One region of the Paenisporosarcina sp. P5_A11 genome, then DNA from elsewhere that is predicted to be linked to it. Evidence: predicted binding sites of a transcription regulator. Region 1 holds the regulator's gene; the other holds the start of a gene.

Region 1 (10,093 bases):
AACCGATGCTAGTTGCTAAAGCAAGTGCACTAGGAATTGCTGAAATGTTCTTACCAGCATTACTGGTAGTGAAATCAGGGATGATTGTGAAATTCGTAATTGCAGTTGTTTCTATCTCGTCCATCATCTTTTTCTCGGCAGTTGTGCCATGTATAGTAGCGACAGAAATTCCAATCTCTATTCCAAAGTTAATCGTTATTTGGGTTCAACGTGTTATTTTAACGTTAATAATTGTTACACCAATTGCGTATTTACTATTTTGAAAGACGAGCCATCCTTGAGTAAAGGATGGCTTTTTTAGATTTGATATCTAGTCAAGGTTTCGAACAGCAGCGCAGCGCAAACAAAACTATTCAGTTAGATAGGAGCCAGCCATTACGCTAAATCGCTACATGGCTCTTTTCTGTAGGCGAAGGGGTTTCTACAAGATGACTAGGCAATGAGACAAGATTGAGCGATAAATCTCCAGTTTGAGCGATAAATTCTTGAAATGAGCGATAAATCTTCAGATTGAGCGATAAACACCTCAAAATGAGCGATAAATATTTCAGAATCGAAAATAACGTTCAAAAGCTGTCTCATTAACCAAGATGACTAGTCAATGAAACAAGTAAGGGTTCTCTTGTATTATAAAAACTAAACTTATTTAACTGAATATTCTTGCGAAAATATATTTAATTAATTAAAGTGAAAATATGTCATTCAATGGAGGTTTAGCTTGATAAGTGATAGAAAAAAGTCGGACAAATATTTATTCTATCAAGCGCTTGAAAGGCGCTTGCCGAAAAATCATGCATACTGGCCAGATGTTCAAAAAATATTAAGAAAAGAAGGGGGAGGATATGCCGGTGAATTAAGGGTTGATCGTGAATTGAGTGAAACACGATTCTTCGAAGACTATATATTGCTAAAAAGTATATTAGTAGGTAATGAGGCATCCTATTGTCAGATTGATTCACTTATTATTTATCAGAAATTTATTCTGATTATTGAAGTTAAAAATATACCTGGAATACTTAGATACGATGAAGAATCCCATCAATTAACTCGTCAGAGAGACAATGGCCCTATTGATGGTATGGGAAACCCTGAGGGTCAACTTCAACGAAGTAAGAGATTTGTTAAGAGAATAATTGACCAGCACCAGATGACGATGCCAGTTCATGGCATGATTGTTTTTTCAAATCCAGCTTCTATATTAGAAAAGCCATTCCCTAGTCTTGCTATACATGTATCAGGACTTTATCAAGCATTAGAAAACTTGCATCAATTATATGCGGATCAATCCAACCCCCATTTTGATATCCGCAAAGTGCATCAACTTTTTATTCAAAACGAACCTGCACTTCCCCCAAAAAAACCAACCCATATTCCAACAAAGATATTTTCTGATTTAACAATAGGCGTCTTGTGTCCTGACTGTGTAATGACCAAGCTTACCTATAGAAGTAAATTTTGGAGGTGTCCCATTTGTACACATAAAGGTGAAACATCACATTTAACAACACTTCAAGAATACCGAATTCTTTTTAGTGAAGAAATAACTACCAATAAGTGGATGGAATTCACAGGAATGAAATCTGTAGCCACGACGAGAAGAATGCTTTGCAAAAGTAATTTAGAAAAAATAGGAGGAAATAAAAATAGAAAGTGGCTAATTCGTAAAACTCAGCTCTAAAAGTTAACTAGGATATGAGACAAGATTGAGCGATAAATCTCCAGTTTGAGCGATAAATTCTTGAAATGAGCGACAAATCTTCAGATTGAGCGATATACACCTCAAAATGAGCGATAAATATTTCACAATCGAAAGTTAGCCTTCAAACCTGTCTCATTAGCCAAGATGACTAGCCATTGAAACGCAACTTCTTTCAAACAGGAGCGCAGCGCAAACAAAAGCATTCAAAAACCCTTTAGATAGGAGCCATTGCGCTAATTTCGCTGCATGGCTCTTTTCTGTGGGGTAGGGGTTTCAATAAGTTAACTAGTTTGTGAGACAAGATTGAGCGATAAATCCTCAGATTGAGCGATAAACACCTCAAAATGAGTGATAAATTTTCACAATCGAAAAAACGCTTAAAAAGATGTCTCATTAACCAAGATGACTAGCCAATGAAACGCAATCTTCTTTCAAACAGCAACAAAGCATTCTTAAAGATGCTCTCAAACAGTTGATTTAGCGCCTTCAAATCACATTATTTGCACACTCCCTATCCCCCCTTATATAATAAAGTCAAAGTTAGTCAAAGTCAGGCATTCACTATTGGTTGCTATAGCTATAATCCCTAACTCGCACTCAGATCTAATCTATTAGGAGGTGATTGCATGCGTAATATATCCGATATTATTGAAGGGTATTTAAAGAAAGTTATCGAATTAGATGATAAAGGGCATGTTGAGATAAAGCGCAGTGAGATTGCTGAGCAATTTCAATGTGTACCCTCGCAAATTAATTATGTGATTAATACCCGTTTTACGGCGGACCGTGGGTACCTTGTTGAAAGTAAACGAGGGGGCGGGGGCTATATTCGTATTGTTCGCGTACGGTCTCACACCAAAGCAGATTTAATTGAATTAATCTTAGTAAGTTTAGAGCGTGGTGCCTCTCAAACAATGATGGAAGATATTGTGTTCCGTCTAATCGATGAGGAAGTGTTGACGAAGCGTGAGGCGAAGATGATGCTCGCTGCGCTTGATCGCACAACGCTTAACACCCCATTGCCCCAACGTGATGAACTGCGTTCGCGCATATTAAGGGCTATGCTCTTAACATTCAAGTATGAACAGTTAAAGTGAGGCGAGAGCGATATGATTTGTGAAAATTGTAAGCAGCGACCGGCAAAAGTAACCGTGACGCAAGTGCAGAATGGAGCCCAGGTGCAACGTCATTATTGTGATGTATGTGCACAGGAGTTCCATCCATACCATTTAGAATTTCAGCAAGATGCCCTTTCGCTTCATCAATTGTTATCCAATTGGTTCGGAGCCACAGAAACCAAACAACCTCAGGAGAAACCGCAACCGGAATTAACCACTTGTAGTTCATGTGGGTGGACATTCCAACAGTTTTTAAAACAAGGAAAATTTGGGTGTGCCAATTGTTACGAAAGTTTTCACAGGAAACTACCAGGTGTTTTTAAGAAATTGCATAATGGGAACGTTAAGCATATTGGGAAAGCCCCAGGTTCATTTGGTCAAACCTTACAACTGAAAAAACAAATTGAGTCGATTCGTACAGCGATGCGAGAGGCGATAGAGATTGAAAATTTCGAAGAGGCAGCACGTCTTCGTGATGAAGCTCGAGGTATAGAGGAGCAGCTACAAAGCGGAGGTGATAACCCCAAATGAACATTGAACGTTTTCTAGAGAACTCCGTGACAAGTTGGATGGCTGGTGAAGGTGAGCATGCGGATATTGTAATGAGTACAAGAGTTCGGCTCGCTCGAAATTTAACCGGGTACCGTTTTCCGCTATCTTTTACGGAAAATGAGGCATTACAAGTAGATCAAGATGTTTCATCTGTAATACTTGATGCAGAATCGGAACTTGATTCGACCTTTTCGTATATAGATATAAAAGAGCTTTCTGCGCTCAACCGACAAGTTTTAGTTGAGAAGCATTTAATTAGTCCGAAATTGGCTAATTCGCAAATTGCGGGTTCCGTTTTATTATCAGACAACGAAGCAATCAGCATAATGGTCAATGAAGAAGATCACATTCGCATACAATGTATTTTCCCAGGTTTACAATTGCACGAAGCATGGAGTCAAGCAAATCATATTGATGATGTTCTTGAAAAAGAATTGCCGTATGCATTTGATGAACAGTTTGGCTATTTAACGAGTTGCCCGACAAATACGGGAACTGGCCTGCGGGCATCGGTAATGATGCATTTACCTGCACTTACGATGACCAATCAAATGAATCGGATTGTCACTGCAATTACACGTTTAGGAATGGTTGTCCGCGGCATTTACGGAGAAGGCAGTGAAGCACTTGCCAATGTGTTCCAAGTATCAAATCAAACCACACTTGGAAAGTCAGAAGAAGATATTTTATCTGATTTGCAAAGCATTACTGAACAAATTATTCAAAAAGAACGGGAATCAAGAACGGCTCTCCTCCATACGAAACCGAATGTGTTAGAAGATCGTTTGTACCGTTCATTAGGAGTATTAACGTATGCACGACTTTTATCGACAGAAGAAGCGGGACGTTGTTTATCAAATGTGCGTCTTGGTATTGATTTAGGGTTGATTAAAGGTGTAGATGTGTCAATTTTGAATGAATGCATGATTTTTATGCAACCAGGTTTTTTACAAAAGTATGCCGGTATGTCTCTGAAACCAGAAGAACGAGATGTGTTTCGGGCAAAGTTGTTTAGGGAAAGATTGCAAGTAGATAATAATTTAGACAACGAAGGAGAGGAAACACATGATGTTTAATCGATTTACACAACGCGCACAAAAAGTACTCCAATTGGCTCAGGAAGAAGCTATTCGTATGAAGCATGAGTCCATTGGAACTGAACATATATTATTAGGATTAATTCGTGAAGGCGGCGGAATTGCTGCGAAGGCAATGGAAGCAATTGAAGTGAGTCCTCAAGTAATTGAAGATGGAATTGAAGAATTAGTTGGCATGGGAACAGGTGACGTGGGTCCTATCGTGCATTATACGCCTCGCGCGAAAAAGGTTATCGAATTGTCTGTAGACGAATCACGTAAACTTGGTCATTCATACATCGGAACCGAGCATTTATTATTAGCATTAATCCGCGAAGGTGAAGGCGTAGCTGCTCGTGTTCTTAATAATTCAGGCGTAAGCTTAAACAAAGCCCGTCAACAAGTATTGCAACTTTTAGGTAGCAACGATCACGTTCAAGCAAGCGGTAGCTCAAATCCTGCAGCAAGTACACCAACGCTTGATGGCTTAGCTCGTGATCTAACTCAAATCGCCCGTGAAGGTAGCTTGGATCCGGTTATCGGACGTAGCAAAGAAATCACACGTGTTATTGAAGTGTTATCTCGACGTACTAAAAACAATCCAGTTCTTATTGGGGAGCCAGGTGTTGGTAAAACGGCAATCGCTGAAGGATTAGCGCAACAAATTGTTAACAATGAAGTGCCGGAAATTTTGCGTGACAAACGCGTTATGACCTTAGATATGGGTACCGTGGTAGCGGGGACGAAATATCGTGGTGAGTTTGAAGACCGCTTGAAAAAAGTAATGGATGAAATTCGCCAAGCTGGAAATGTTATTCTTTTCATCGATGAACTTCATACTTTAATTGGTGCTGGTGGCGCTGAAGGTGCAATTGATGCTTCTAATATCTTAAAACCATCACTTGCTCGTGGTGAATTGCAATGTATTGGTGCAACGACACTTGATGAGTACCGCAAATACATTGAAAAAGATGCTGCGTTAGAGCGTCGATTCCAACCGATTCAAGTAGATGAGCCAACTGTTGAGGAATCTATTCTTATTATTAAAGGACTTCGTGATCGTTATGAAGCGCATCACCGTGTGAAAATTACGGATGAAGCTATAATCGCAGCGGCAAAAATGTCCGATCGCTACATTTCCGATCGTTTCCTACCAGATAAAGCAATTGACTTAATTGACGAAGCGGGTTCAAAAGTTCGTTTGCGTTCATATACAACTCCTCCGAATTTAAAAGAATTAGAATTGCGTTTAGAAGCAATTCGTTCGGAGAAAAATGCGGCAGTTCAAAGCCAAGAGTTTGAGAAAGCAGCATCTTTCCGAGACACGGAACAAAAGCTGAAAGAAGAACTAGATAGCACGAAGAAGTCTTGGAAAGAAGAACAAGGCAAAGCTGAGTCCGAAGTTACAGTGGAGGACATTGCTGCTGTTGTGTCTATGTGGACTGGAATTCCAGTATCTAAACTGGCACAAACTGAGTCTCAAAAATTATTGAGTTTAGAAGATACTTTGCATAAACGTGTCATTGGTCAAGCGGAAGCTGTCACTGCCATTTCTCGTGCTGTTCGTAGAGCTCGTGCTGGATTAAAAGATCCAAAACGTCCAATTGGTTCATTCATTTTCTTAGGTCCAACGGGTGTAGGTAAAACAGAACTTGCTCGTGCACTAGCTGAAAGCATGTTCGGTGATGAAGATGCAATGATTCGAGTTGATATGTCTGAGTACATGGAGAGACACTCAACATCACGTTTAGTTGGTTCACCTCCAGGATACGTAGGACATGAAGAAGGCGGCCAATTGACTGAAAAAGTTCGTCGTAAACCTTACTCAGTTATTCTGTTAGACGAAATCGAAAAAGCACATCCTGATGTCTTCAATATCTTATTGCAAGTGTTAGAAGACGGGCGCTTAACTGATTCTAAAGGGCGTACGGTTGACTTCCGCAACACGGTTGTTATCATGACTTCGAATGTTGGGGCAGAGGCGCTTAAGAAAAACAAATATGTTGGATTCAACTTACAAGATGGCGAACAAAAATATAAAGATATGAAAGGCAGAATGCTCGAAGAGTTGAAGAAAGCATTCCGTCCTGAGTTCTTAAACCGTGTGGATGAAATGATTGTGTTCCATTCATTAGAGAAAGAACACTTAAAAGAAATCGTTACATTGATGACTGGTACGTTAACAAAACGTTTGAAAGAACAAGAAATTGAACTAGAGTTAACTGAAGCAGCACAAGAGAAAATCGCCAAAGAAGGCTACGACCCAGAGTACGGTGCTCGTCCGCTCCGTCGAGCACTTCAAAAGCATATTGAAGATCGTTTGTCTGAAGAACTATTAAGAGGTACCGTTTTAACTGGAAACAATATTGTGTTTGATGTTGAAAACGATGAATTTGTGATTCGTTCAGAAGCTTTAGTCGCAAAATAAAACAATTGGAGCATTCCGGCGAGGTTGTTCGGAATGCTCTTTTCTACATAGGAGGAACTATGGCTAAACGTAAAACGAAATTTATGTGTAACTCATGTGGTTATGAATCTGCAAAATGGATGGGACGTTGCCCGGGGTGTAGCGAATGGAATACGATGGTGGAAGAGATCGAAGTGGTTGTTAAAGGACCTCGGCGTACTTTCCAACACTCTGACAGTGCTTCGCACAAAGCAACCCCAATAACAGCGATTGAAATTGCAGACGAACCTCGTGTTGATACCGATTTAGATGAGTTAAATCGTGTTCTTGGTGGCGGAATTGTGCCTGGTTCATTAGTGTTAATTGGTGGAGATCCAGGTATAGGAAAATCCACTTTATTACTACAAGTATCTGCATTGCTTGCTAACAAAGGACATCGCGTTTTATATATGTCAGGTGAAGAATCGATTCGTCAGACAAAACTGCGAGCAGAGCGGTTAGGTGTAACATCTGGTGAACTTTATATTTATTCTGAAACGAATTTGGAATTAGTCAATGAAGCGATTGAGAATGTTCAACCGAAATTTGTCATTATAGACTCCATTCAAACTGTCCATCACCCGGAAGTAACCTCTGCTCCAGGCAGTGTGTCACAAGTTCGAGAATGTACAGCGGAATTAATGCGGATTGCAAAAACTAAAAACATCGCAATTTTCCTAGTTGGTCACGTTACTAAAGAAGGTCAAATTGCCGGTCCGCGATTGCTTGAACATATGGTAGATACGGTGCTGTATTTTGAAGGAGAACGTCATCATACGTATCGGATTTTACGATCTCAGAAAAACAGATTCGGGTCTACCAACGAGATTGCGATATTTGAAATGTTGCAAGGTGGCTTGAAAGAAGTGCTAAATCCATCTGAGCTATTCTTACAAGAACGTTCACAAGGTGCAGCAGGATCAACTGTTGTTGCTTCGATGGAGGGCACACGCCCCATATTAGTTGAGATTCAAGCATTAGTGACACCGACAAGCTTTAACTACCCTAAACGCATGGCTAGTGGAATTGATCAAAATCGGGTCCAACTATTAATGGCTGTTTTAGAAAAAAGAATGGGTATGCTACTTCAAACACAAGATGCCTATATTAAAGTGGCTGGGGGAGTCAAGCTTGATGAACCTGCCATTGACTTAGCTGTCTTGACGACGATTGTATCAAGCTATCGTGATTTAGCGGTTAGTGCGCACGACTGTTTCATTGGCGAAGTAGGGTTAACTGGAGAAGTACGTCGTGTGTCGCGAGTTGAACAACGCGTACAAGAGGCGGCTAAACTAGGATTCAAACGTGCCATTATCCCGGCTTCTAATCTTGGCGGATGGGATTATCCTAAAGGGATTAAAGTAATTGGCGTTGAAAGTATTAACGATGCATTAAAAGAAGCTTTCCCAAACGCTTAGGCGTTTTAGGGTAAGCTTTTTCTCAAGATATAAGTAAAAGTTTTTTCGGGCTATACCTTCGAACTTTGAGATTGGTCTACATCCATTCACTGTGGGTTTTCGAACATTTATTGTGAGTTTTCGATCATTCAACTTAGTTTTCCGACCACTCACTATACCGTTTCATCCATTCACGTAACATTTCCAACCATTCGATTGGAGAAGGACACCATTCCTCCGGAGAAAGACGCGAGTTCCTATGGCAAGAGTCTGATTTAAGTGGCGTTTATGGGTCTTCATCGAAGGAAGTGTTCTGCTATCGACTAGCGTATTCTCTGAACTCCCCCCAGGTTGCCAGCGGAAGGCACAAATAAAGAACATTTGTGCCACACACGGGCACGCCATTATTATTCCTTTACAGGAAGTTTGAAAATAAAATTAGCAGGGAGAGGGCTTGACATCTAACTATTTCATGCAACTTTTCACATTCCACTTACGTCAAAAAGGTGTTCACAAGTGAAAAAGTGTATAATTAAAAACAGGAGGTGGGCTTGTGTTAAAGTGGATTATTCGCATTACATTTATCCTAATTGGTGGAACGCTCGGGTTGCTATTATTACCGCAATTATACGAACTTATTAATTTATCCCGGAACCCGTTGCTGAACAACCCCTATGTGTCTGTTTTAATTGGTGCTATTCTTTTGTATGTCATGGCATTGCTGTTAACTGATTACTTAATTGAGTTCTTAAAGTGGATGGAAGATCGACTACTGAAGGCGCCAATCGGAGATTTATTATCTGGAACTCTAGGTCTGATTATTGGACTTTTTGTGGCATTTCTTTTAAACTTCGCAGTTGATTCGATTGAACTACCAGTCATAAACTCTGTGTTACCAGTGTTGTTAACCATCACTTTAGGCTATCTTGGCTTTCAAGTCGGTTTCAAAAAACGTGATGAGATTGGGCAAATGTTTACTGCTAGCAGATCGACAGGGCAAAAAAAGAAATTCGATGAAAACAACCCTCAAGCCTTACAACAAGCATCGTATAAGTTACTAGATACAAGTGTTATTATTGACGGACGTATTGCTGACATTTCCACAACTGGATTCATGGAAGGTGTGCTTGTCGTTCCACAATTTGTCTTAACGGAACTTCAGCATATCGCAGATTCTTCCGATACGTTAAAACGTACGCGTGGACGTCGTGGTTTGGATATTTTGAAACGACTTCAAACAGAGCGAGCTTCAGCTTTATTAATTACAGAAGAAGATTTTGACGATGTTCAAGAAGTGGATACGAAACTGATGCGTCTCGCGAAAAAGATGGACGGTATGGTAGTAACGAATGACTTTAACTTAAATAAAGTATGTGAGTTACATAAAGTACCAGTGCTTAACATTAACGATCTTGCAAATGCGGTGAAGCCAATCGTCATTCCAGGAGAAGAAATGCATATCGTCGTCATTAAAGATGGTAAAGAACAGAATCAAGGAATCGCTTACTTAGATGACGGCACGATGATTGTCGTAGAAGATGGACGATCAAATATTGGTCAAGCAATTGATGTCATAGTCACAAGTGTTCTACAAACATCAGCTGGGCGAATGATATTTGCAAAAAGAAAATAAGTCAAGATGAGAGGCTGCCCTTTCTGTCGACATGACAGCTGAGGCGGCCTCCTTTTCCATAACGAAAGAGGCGAATACAAGAAATGAAGTATATCGTTGTATTACCCGCAGCAGGTAGTGGGAAAAGAATGAAGGCAGGGCACAATAAATTATTTCTTACCCTGCGAGGGAA
Region 2 (7,422 bases), on a different contig from region 1:
TCCATTCATTTCAAGGAAAGGTCCATTCTGCACTAAATGTTTTCCGCCAGAACCATCAGCTCCAAGTTCGAATGATAAAATACCGCGTCCTTCAGAAACTTGACCAACGACAACTGCTCCAGCTCCGTCTCCAAATAATACAGCCGTATTACGATCATCATAGTTCGTGATTTTTGATAGTTTTTCCACACCCACTACTAAAACATATGGGTATGTGCCTGACTCAACAAACTGTTTTGCTGTAATAACGCCATACATAAAACCTGCACATGCAGCTGAAATATCCATCGCAGCAGCATTTTTTGCTCCTAATTTATCTTGTATCATCGTGGATACACTTGGAAATGGTTGATCTGGTGTAACCGTCGCGACTAAAATTAAACCGATTTGATGTGCTTCTATGCCAGAGTCTCTTAAAGCGTCTTTTGCTGCTTCATACGCCATATCTGAGGTATTAACATCATCGTCCGCAATTCTTCGCTCTTCTATACCTGTACGTGTACGAATCCATTCATCTGTTGTATCCATTATTTTCTCTAAATCAAAGTTTGTAACCACTCGCTCTGGTACATATCTACCTAAACCGATAATCCCCACACTCATGAGACACCCTCATTTCTTTTATCATCTTATATTAGTACCTGGTAATAATAATAACGAATTTTTGTTGATATTTCAACACATCGTCATGAATTTGCCAAACTTCTACAGAGAATGCTAAAAGATTCTTTGTCTCAGTGGAAGCATATGATATGATGGTAAAAGTAAATAGTCTGTCTCGAGGTGAATCAATATGAAATTTATTATCACATTTATTTGGTCATTTCTACTTGTTACTACGCTTAACTATGTAGTAAGTTCAGTTTCAGCTGTACCATTTGATTTTCAATTAGGTGCAATTCTTTCGCTTGCCTTTGCAGTTCTTATTTTCGTAATTTCTGCAATTCTACCAGACGAGCCAGTGGTTCACGAAAACCACTAAAATTAAAAACGGCCTCTACTGAAGTTACTACTTCAGAGAGGCCGTTTTTTTAATTCACATATACTTCTACTTCACCATTCACAACGGTTACTTCAATCATACTCCCTGGGATTAATTCCCCACCCAGTAAAGCTTTTGCAACAGCGGTTTCGACATGTCGCTGGATAAAACGACGTAAAGGTCGCGCACCAAACGTTGCATCTGTTCCTTCAAGTACAACCCAATCAATTAATTGTGATGTGAAAGTTACGCTAATTTCTTGTTCTTTCAAACGGTTTGCCAATTGAGCTAAATACTTCTCTGTAATTGCAGTGAAGTGGGATTCATTTAACGAATGAAATAATACGATTTCATCCATTCTGTTTAATAATTCTGGTTTGAAATGTGAGCGAAGAGCTGACATTACTAATGATTCTGCTTGATCGCCACCTTCAAGTAAATATTGAGAACCAATATTTGATGTCAAAATTACCACAGTATTAGAGAAGTTGACCACACGTCCTTGACTATCAGTGATGCGTCCATCATCTAAAAGTTGAAGTAAAATATTTGCGACATCCGGGTGAGCTTTTTCAATTTCATCAAGTAAGACCACTGAATATGGATTGCGTCGAACCATTTCCGTTAGTTGGCCACCTTCTTCGTACCCAATGTATCCTGGAGGTGCTCCAATAAGTCGAGACACACTATGTTTTTCCATGTACTCAGACATGTCAATACGAATGAAATGATCTTCTGAATCAAACAAGTTGGCAGCTAATGCTTTCGCAAGTTCTGTTTTCCCGACTCCAGTTGGCCCAAGGAATAAGAAAGAACCAATCGGTTTTGATGGATCTTTAATACCTGCACGTGCTCTCCAAACTGCTTCCGTAACAAACTGGACTGCTTGATCTTGACCTACTACTCTTTCTTGTAATGTTTCTTTCAGACGAAGAAGTTTGTCACGCTCTCCTTCGACAAGTTTCGTAACAGGAATTCCAGTCCAACGAGACACAATCGAAGCAATTTCTTCTGATGTCACTTCTTCGCGAAGCAAGCGATTTTCTGAAGTCGCTTCAAGTTCCGCTTCAAGTTCTACAATTTCTTTTTCAAGTGTCGGAATCTTGCCATATCGCAATTCACCTGCTGTTTTATAGTCAGAACTGTTTTCAGCAATCTCTGCATCACGACGATATGTGTCTAAGATCTCGCGCTTTTTTTGAATTTGGTGAAGAGACTCTTTTTCTGTCGTCCATTGGTTACGCATCGATTCTGTAGAAGATTTCAAAGCATCAAGCTCATTACGCAAGTTAGCTAAACGTTGTTGACTTGCTTGATCTTTTTCTTTCATTAATGCTTGTTCTTCGATTTCAAGTTGCATCATCCGACGAGTCACTTCGTCAAGTTCTTGTGGCATTGAATCGATTTCAGTTCGAATCATCGCACAAGCTTCATCGACTAAATCAATTGCCTTATCTGGTAAAAACCGTTCTGTTAAATAACGATCCGATAACTGTGCGGCTGCGACGATTGCACGGTCATGAATTCGAACCGCATGATGTAATTCAAAACGTTCTTTTAATCCGCGCAATATGGATACGGTATCTTCAACTGAAGGTTCCCGAACTAATACTTGTTGAAAGCGACGTTCTAATGCTTTGTCTTTTTCGATATATAGACGGTACTCATCAAGCGTGGTTGCACCTATACAATGCAATTCACCTCTTGCTAACATAGGTTTTAACATATTCCCTGCGTCCATAGCCCCTTCTGTTTTGCCAGCACCGACAATGGTATGAATTTCATCAATGAAAAGAATAATACGCCCTTCACTGTCTTTCACTTCTTTTAATACCGCTTGTAATCGTTCTTCAAATTCTCCACGATACTTTGCCCCAGCAATGAGTGAACTCATGTCTAATTCATAAATATCACGCTCTATTAAGCCTTCTGGTACGTCTTTACGCACGATTCGCTGTGCTAATCCTTCAACAATCGCAGTTTTACCTACACCTGGCTCTCCAATAAGAACCGGATTGTTTTTTGTTTTTCTTGAAAGAATTCGAATAACATGACGTATTTCTTGATCACGACCGATAACAGGGTCCATCTTTCCACTTCTAGCTAATTCCACTAAATTACGACCGTATAATTCTAATGGTTTTTTTTGTTCTTGTTGTTGCTGCATATTCACACACTCCTTAGTTTGACCTTTTCTGACCTTTGAGTTAATTATACGATTTCACAATTAAATCTGTAAAGAATATTGAACTCGCTTGTTGGAATTCTGCTGCACCTTGGTTTTTATTGGTTTCACTCATTTGTTCCAAAAAAAAACTCCACTCACTGATAATTCACAGTAAGTGGAGCATTATTAGTTTATTATCTAACACCTAGTGCCATTTTTGCGTACCGAGACATATTGTCTTTTGACCAACCTGGTGTCCATACGATCTTGACATCGACTTCTTTTACTTCTGGTAATTCATATAAAGAAGTTTTAACCATATCGACAATCATAGGTCCCATTGGGCAACCAAGTGATGTTAATGTCATAGTGACAACTGCAAAACCGTCTTCTGTCAACTCGACATCGTAGACAAGGCCAAGGTTTACTATATCAATACCTAGTTCAGGGTCAATCACGTTTTCTAGTGCACCCATCATGCTATCGCGCATATCTTGCTCCATGTTCATACCCCTTTCAACTTTCGTATAAGTCCATCATAACAAATGCTTCTTATTCAGACAAATAGTGTGCAATGAAATCCGTGGATGCGAGCATCCCTTTTCTAGAAACAGCATGGCTTGCCGTTTTATCGGTCATAAATTGAAAACGTTGCGGATCATGTACGTACGATTTCTTTAACGCATTGAAAAAGTTGAAAGTCGGCTCGTACGGAACCACATTATCTTGCATCCCATGCCAGAAAAATATAGGACGACCATTTAATTTATTTGGGTTCAGTGTAATGTCGAATTTACGTAACGTTTCAAACATTTGCTTACGTTCAACATCTGTTATAGGCAATTTAAAGCCACGAGATTCAAACTGAGACATTTGCGCTTTGGCTAATTGCACATATCCAGGAGAACCCATCATTACAGCCGCAGTATCGATCCAAGGGTACACGTTTAAACAACCTAACGTAATAATGCCGCCCATGGAAGTTCCAGCAAGCCCAATCTTAGTATCACCTGAAATTATATTTCTATTAATGAGCTCATTTCTCAATATATTGATTTCTTCGATGGAAGTTAATATCGTTTCCCAAAATCGTAATGATAATTGGACTTCATCGAGAGGTTCCTGTCTTTCGCCATGTAGATGGGCGTCTGGTAGTAAAACCCTGAAGCCTTTTTCTGCTAATTGGTAGGCGTAGTGTAAATTATGCTCTTTTGCACTCGTGAAGCCATGTAGAAAAATCACAACAGGTACTTGTATATCTTTTTCTGATTCTTTATATACATGTAATAGTGGAATATGTCCCCACCGTTCATTTTCAACCTTCATACTTCCACTTCCTTTGCATCGTGTACTTATTATCCTAGCAAAACAAAAGGCAAATTTCAAAATTGAAGTTACCTTTTTTTGACTAATAGCGGGTTGTGACGATACACTTTACTAAAGTAGGAAGGGAGTCCACATTTATGCAACCTCATTTAATCGTTTTAGATTTAGATGGAACCTTATTAACAGATGAAAAAGTCATTTCAGAAAAGACTTTACATACACTTTTTAAGGCTAGAGAACACGGTCATGAAATCATGATTGCTACTGGACGTCCATACCGTGCAAGTGAAGTTTATTACCATCAATTAAAAATGCAAACGCCAATCGTGAATTTTAATGGTGCTTTTGTTCATCATCCAACAGATCCCACTTGGAAGCCAATTCATGAGCCCATTAATCTTGGAGTCGTAAATGAAGTGATCGATGCCATTCACGACTATAAATTTTATAACATTATTGCAGAAGTGATGGATGATGTTTATCTGCATTATCACGATGAAAAATTACTTGATATTTTCAGCTTTGGAAAACCACATGTCACAACCGGAGACATCCGCAATTATTTAAAAACCGATCCGACTAGTTTACTAATTCATGCAAATGAACATGATGTACCTTCAATTCGTCAGCATCTTCACGATGTACATGCTGAAGTCATCGATCATAGACGATGGGGCGCACCTTGGCATGTTATTGAAATTGTACGAAGTGGTCTTAATAAAGCCGTTGGACTCGCTCACGTTTCAAAACACTTAAACATTCCACAACAAAATATTATTGCCTTTGGCGATGAAGATAATGATTTGGAAATGATTGAATATGCTGGCACTGGTGTCGCAATGGGAAATGCCATTTCACCACTGAAAAACATTGCCAATGAAGTAACTGCCTCAAATAATGAAGATGGTATTGCAGAATTCTTACAAGAGCGATTAAACTTATAGAAATAGAAATTTCCGGGGGGGAAAAAGATGAGAATATTTGCCGACAGTGCCTGTGATTTACCGAAATCTTATTTTGAAAAAAATCCGGTAACATTGATTCCATTACGGGTTCATATTGGTGAAACAGAATACTTGGATGTAATGACGATTGATTCTACACAAGTATATGAACAAATTCGACAAGGACAACAACCAAAAACTTCTCAAGCATCACCGGAACAATTCTTGAAGCTTTTTGAAGAAATGGCACAGTCCGGAGAAGAAGGTCTTTATATCGCTTTCTCTTCTGAACTTTCTGGAACTCATAATACGGCGGTCATGATTCGAGATCAAGTGAAAGAAGAGTTTCCAAATTTAAAGTTAACCATTATTGATTCAAAATGTGCCTCACTTGGGTATGGATTACTTGTAAAAGAAGCAGTTCGTTTACAACAACTTGGTGAACCTATAGAGAGAATCGTGGAAATTATTTCTTTTAAAGCTACACATATGGAACATTTATTTACAGTTGAAGATTTAGATTACATGGCTCGTGGTGGACGAGTCACGAAAACAATTGCGATTATCGGGGGATTGTTAAATATTAAGCCCCTACTTCACGTGGAAAACGGCAAGCTTGTGCCAATTGAAAAGTTAAGAGGACGTAAAAAGGTCTTAAAACGTATTCTTGAAATCATGGAAGAACGAGGCGAAAGGCTTCATGAACAAACCATCGCTATCAGTCATGGGGATGATGAAGCATTTGCACTTGAAATGAAAGCTATGATTGAAGACACATTCCATCCAAAACAAATTGAAATTCATATAATCGGATCCGTAATTGGTGCCCATGTTGGACCTGGAACATTAGGTGTGTATTTTTCAAATCAATTACCGTCATAGGAAACGGAGCGTATATACATGAAAAAAATCGTTATCGTTGGCGCTGTTGCTGGAGGCGCTACTGTCGCTTCCCAAATTCGTTATTATGATAAAGAAGCAAAAATCGTCATGTATGAACAAGATGAAACCATGTCTTATGGAGCTTGCGGAATGCCTTATTTTATCGGTGGCGAGATTACAGATGAAAGTTCACTAATTGCAGCAACGCCTGAAAAATTTAAAAAAGAAAAAAATATTGATGTTCGTTTAAAACATCGAGTAATAAGCATCAATCGAAATCAAAAAACGGTTGAAGTGTTAAATTTAGAAACACAACAGACTTTTGAAGAATCATATGATGTCCTTATATTATCACCTGGAGGAAAGCCAATAATTCCAAAAACACCGGGCCTAGATAGCACCACAATGTTCACATTACGAAACTTCAGCGATATGAAGAAAATTAATCATTATATCAAAACGGAACAACCCAAAAGCTGTGTCATCGTTGGAGCAGGATTTATTGGTTTAGAGATGGCAGAAAATCTTGCCAATCTCGGCATAAAGGTATCCATAGTAGAAAAATCTCCACAGGTGATGAACATTATGGATCCCGATAGCTCTGCTCTAGTGGAAAAGGAATTACTCGAACATGGTGTGAAGCTTTTTAAAGGGAATTTCATTACCAAAGCTGATGGTCAAAACCTCGACCTCGATTTAGGAGAAAAACTACAAGCTGATTTTATTTTAATGAGTGTCGGTGTCTCTCCAAGTACCGAACTAGCAGAAAAAGCACAGTTAACAATTGGTGAAACTCGTGGAATTGTCACAAACCTATATTTACAAACAAATGATCCGTCTATCTATGTAATTGGTGATGCTGCAGAAAACATCGATTTTATTACAGGCGATGCTAAACGCGTTCCTTTGGCATGGCCAGCTCACCGTCAAGCCTACATTGTGGCTCGTCATATTACAGGCGACAATATTCCTTTTAAAGGATTACTTGGTACATCCATTTGTAAAGTGTTTACTCAATCAGTCGCAATAACAGGATTAAATGAAGCAACGTTAATTGAACGTCATATGAAATATGAAAGTGTTGTCCAAACAGCACATTCGAATGCCGGGTATTATCCAGA

The links. Region 1 encodes CtsR, which represses protease genes until heat stress. Its sites were predicted from a motif close to ATGGTCAATAAAGGTCAAACA; they were not measured.
Region 2: AC1DOS_RS13805 (ATP-dependent Clp protease ATP-binding subunit) is a predicted target of CtsR. The motif match lies at 3,165-3,185, and genes of this name have one in related genera.

The regions. Positions count from the first base shown of each region.
Region 1 is NZ_JBFUKT010000003.1:44,561-54,653, forward strand. Features, by position in the region: gene AC1DOS_RS01905 (YjiH family protein) at 1-263, shown strand, start outside; gene AC1DOS_RS01910 (nuclease-related domain-containing protein) at 719-1,678, shown strand; gene AC1DOS_RS01915 (CtsR family transcriptional regulator) at 2,326-2,796, shown strand; gene AC1DOS_RS01920 (UvrB/UvrC motif-containing protein) at 2,809-3,348, shown strand; gene AC1DOS_RS01925 (protein arginine kinase) at 3,345-4,445, shown strand; gene AC1DOS_RS01930 (ATP-dependent Clp protease ATP-binding subunit) at 4,435-6,873, shown strand; gene radA (DNA repair protein RadA) at 6,933-8,309, shown strand; gene AC1DOS_RS01940 (PIN/TRAM domain-containing protein) at 8,842-9,921, shown strand; gene ispD (2-C-methyl-D-erythritol 4-phosphate cytidylyltransferase) at 10,005-10,093, shown strand, end outside.
Region 2 is NZ_JBFUKT010000111.1:2,985-10,406, reverse strand. Features, by position in the region: partial or broken gene AC1DOS_RS13815 (beta-ketoacyl-ACP synthase III) at 1-603, opposite strand, end outside; gene AC1DOS_RS13810 (YjzD family protein) at 794-982, shown strand; gene AC1DOS_RS13805 (ATP-dependent Clp protease ATP-binding subunit) at 1,032-3,149, opposite strand; gene AC1DOS_RS13800 (metal-sulfur cluster assembly factor) at 3,344-3,652, opposite strand; gene AC1DOS_RS13795 (prolyl oligopeptidase family serine peptidase) at 3,702-4,475, opposite strand; gene AC1DOS_RS13790 (Cof-type HAD-IIB family hydrolase) at 4,613-5,419, shown strand; gene AC1DOS_RS13785 (DegV family protein) at 5,447-6,301, shown strand; gene AC1DOS_RS13780 (CoA-disulfide reductase) at 6,320-7,422, shown strand, end outside.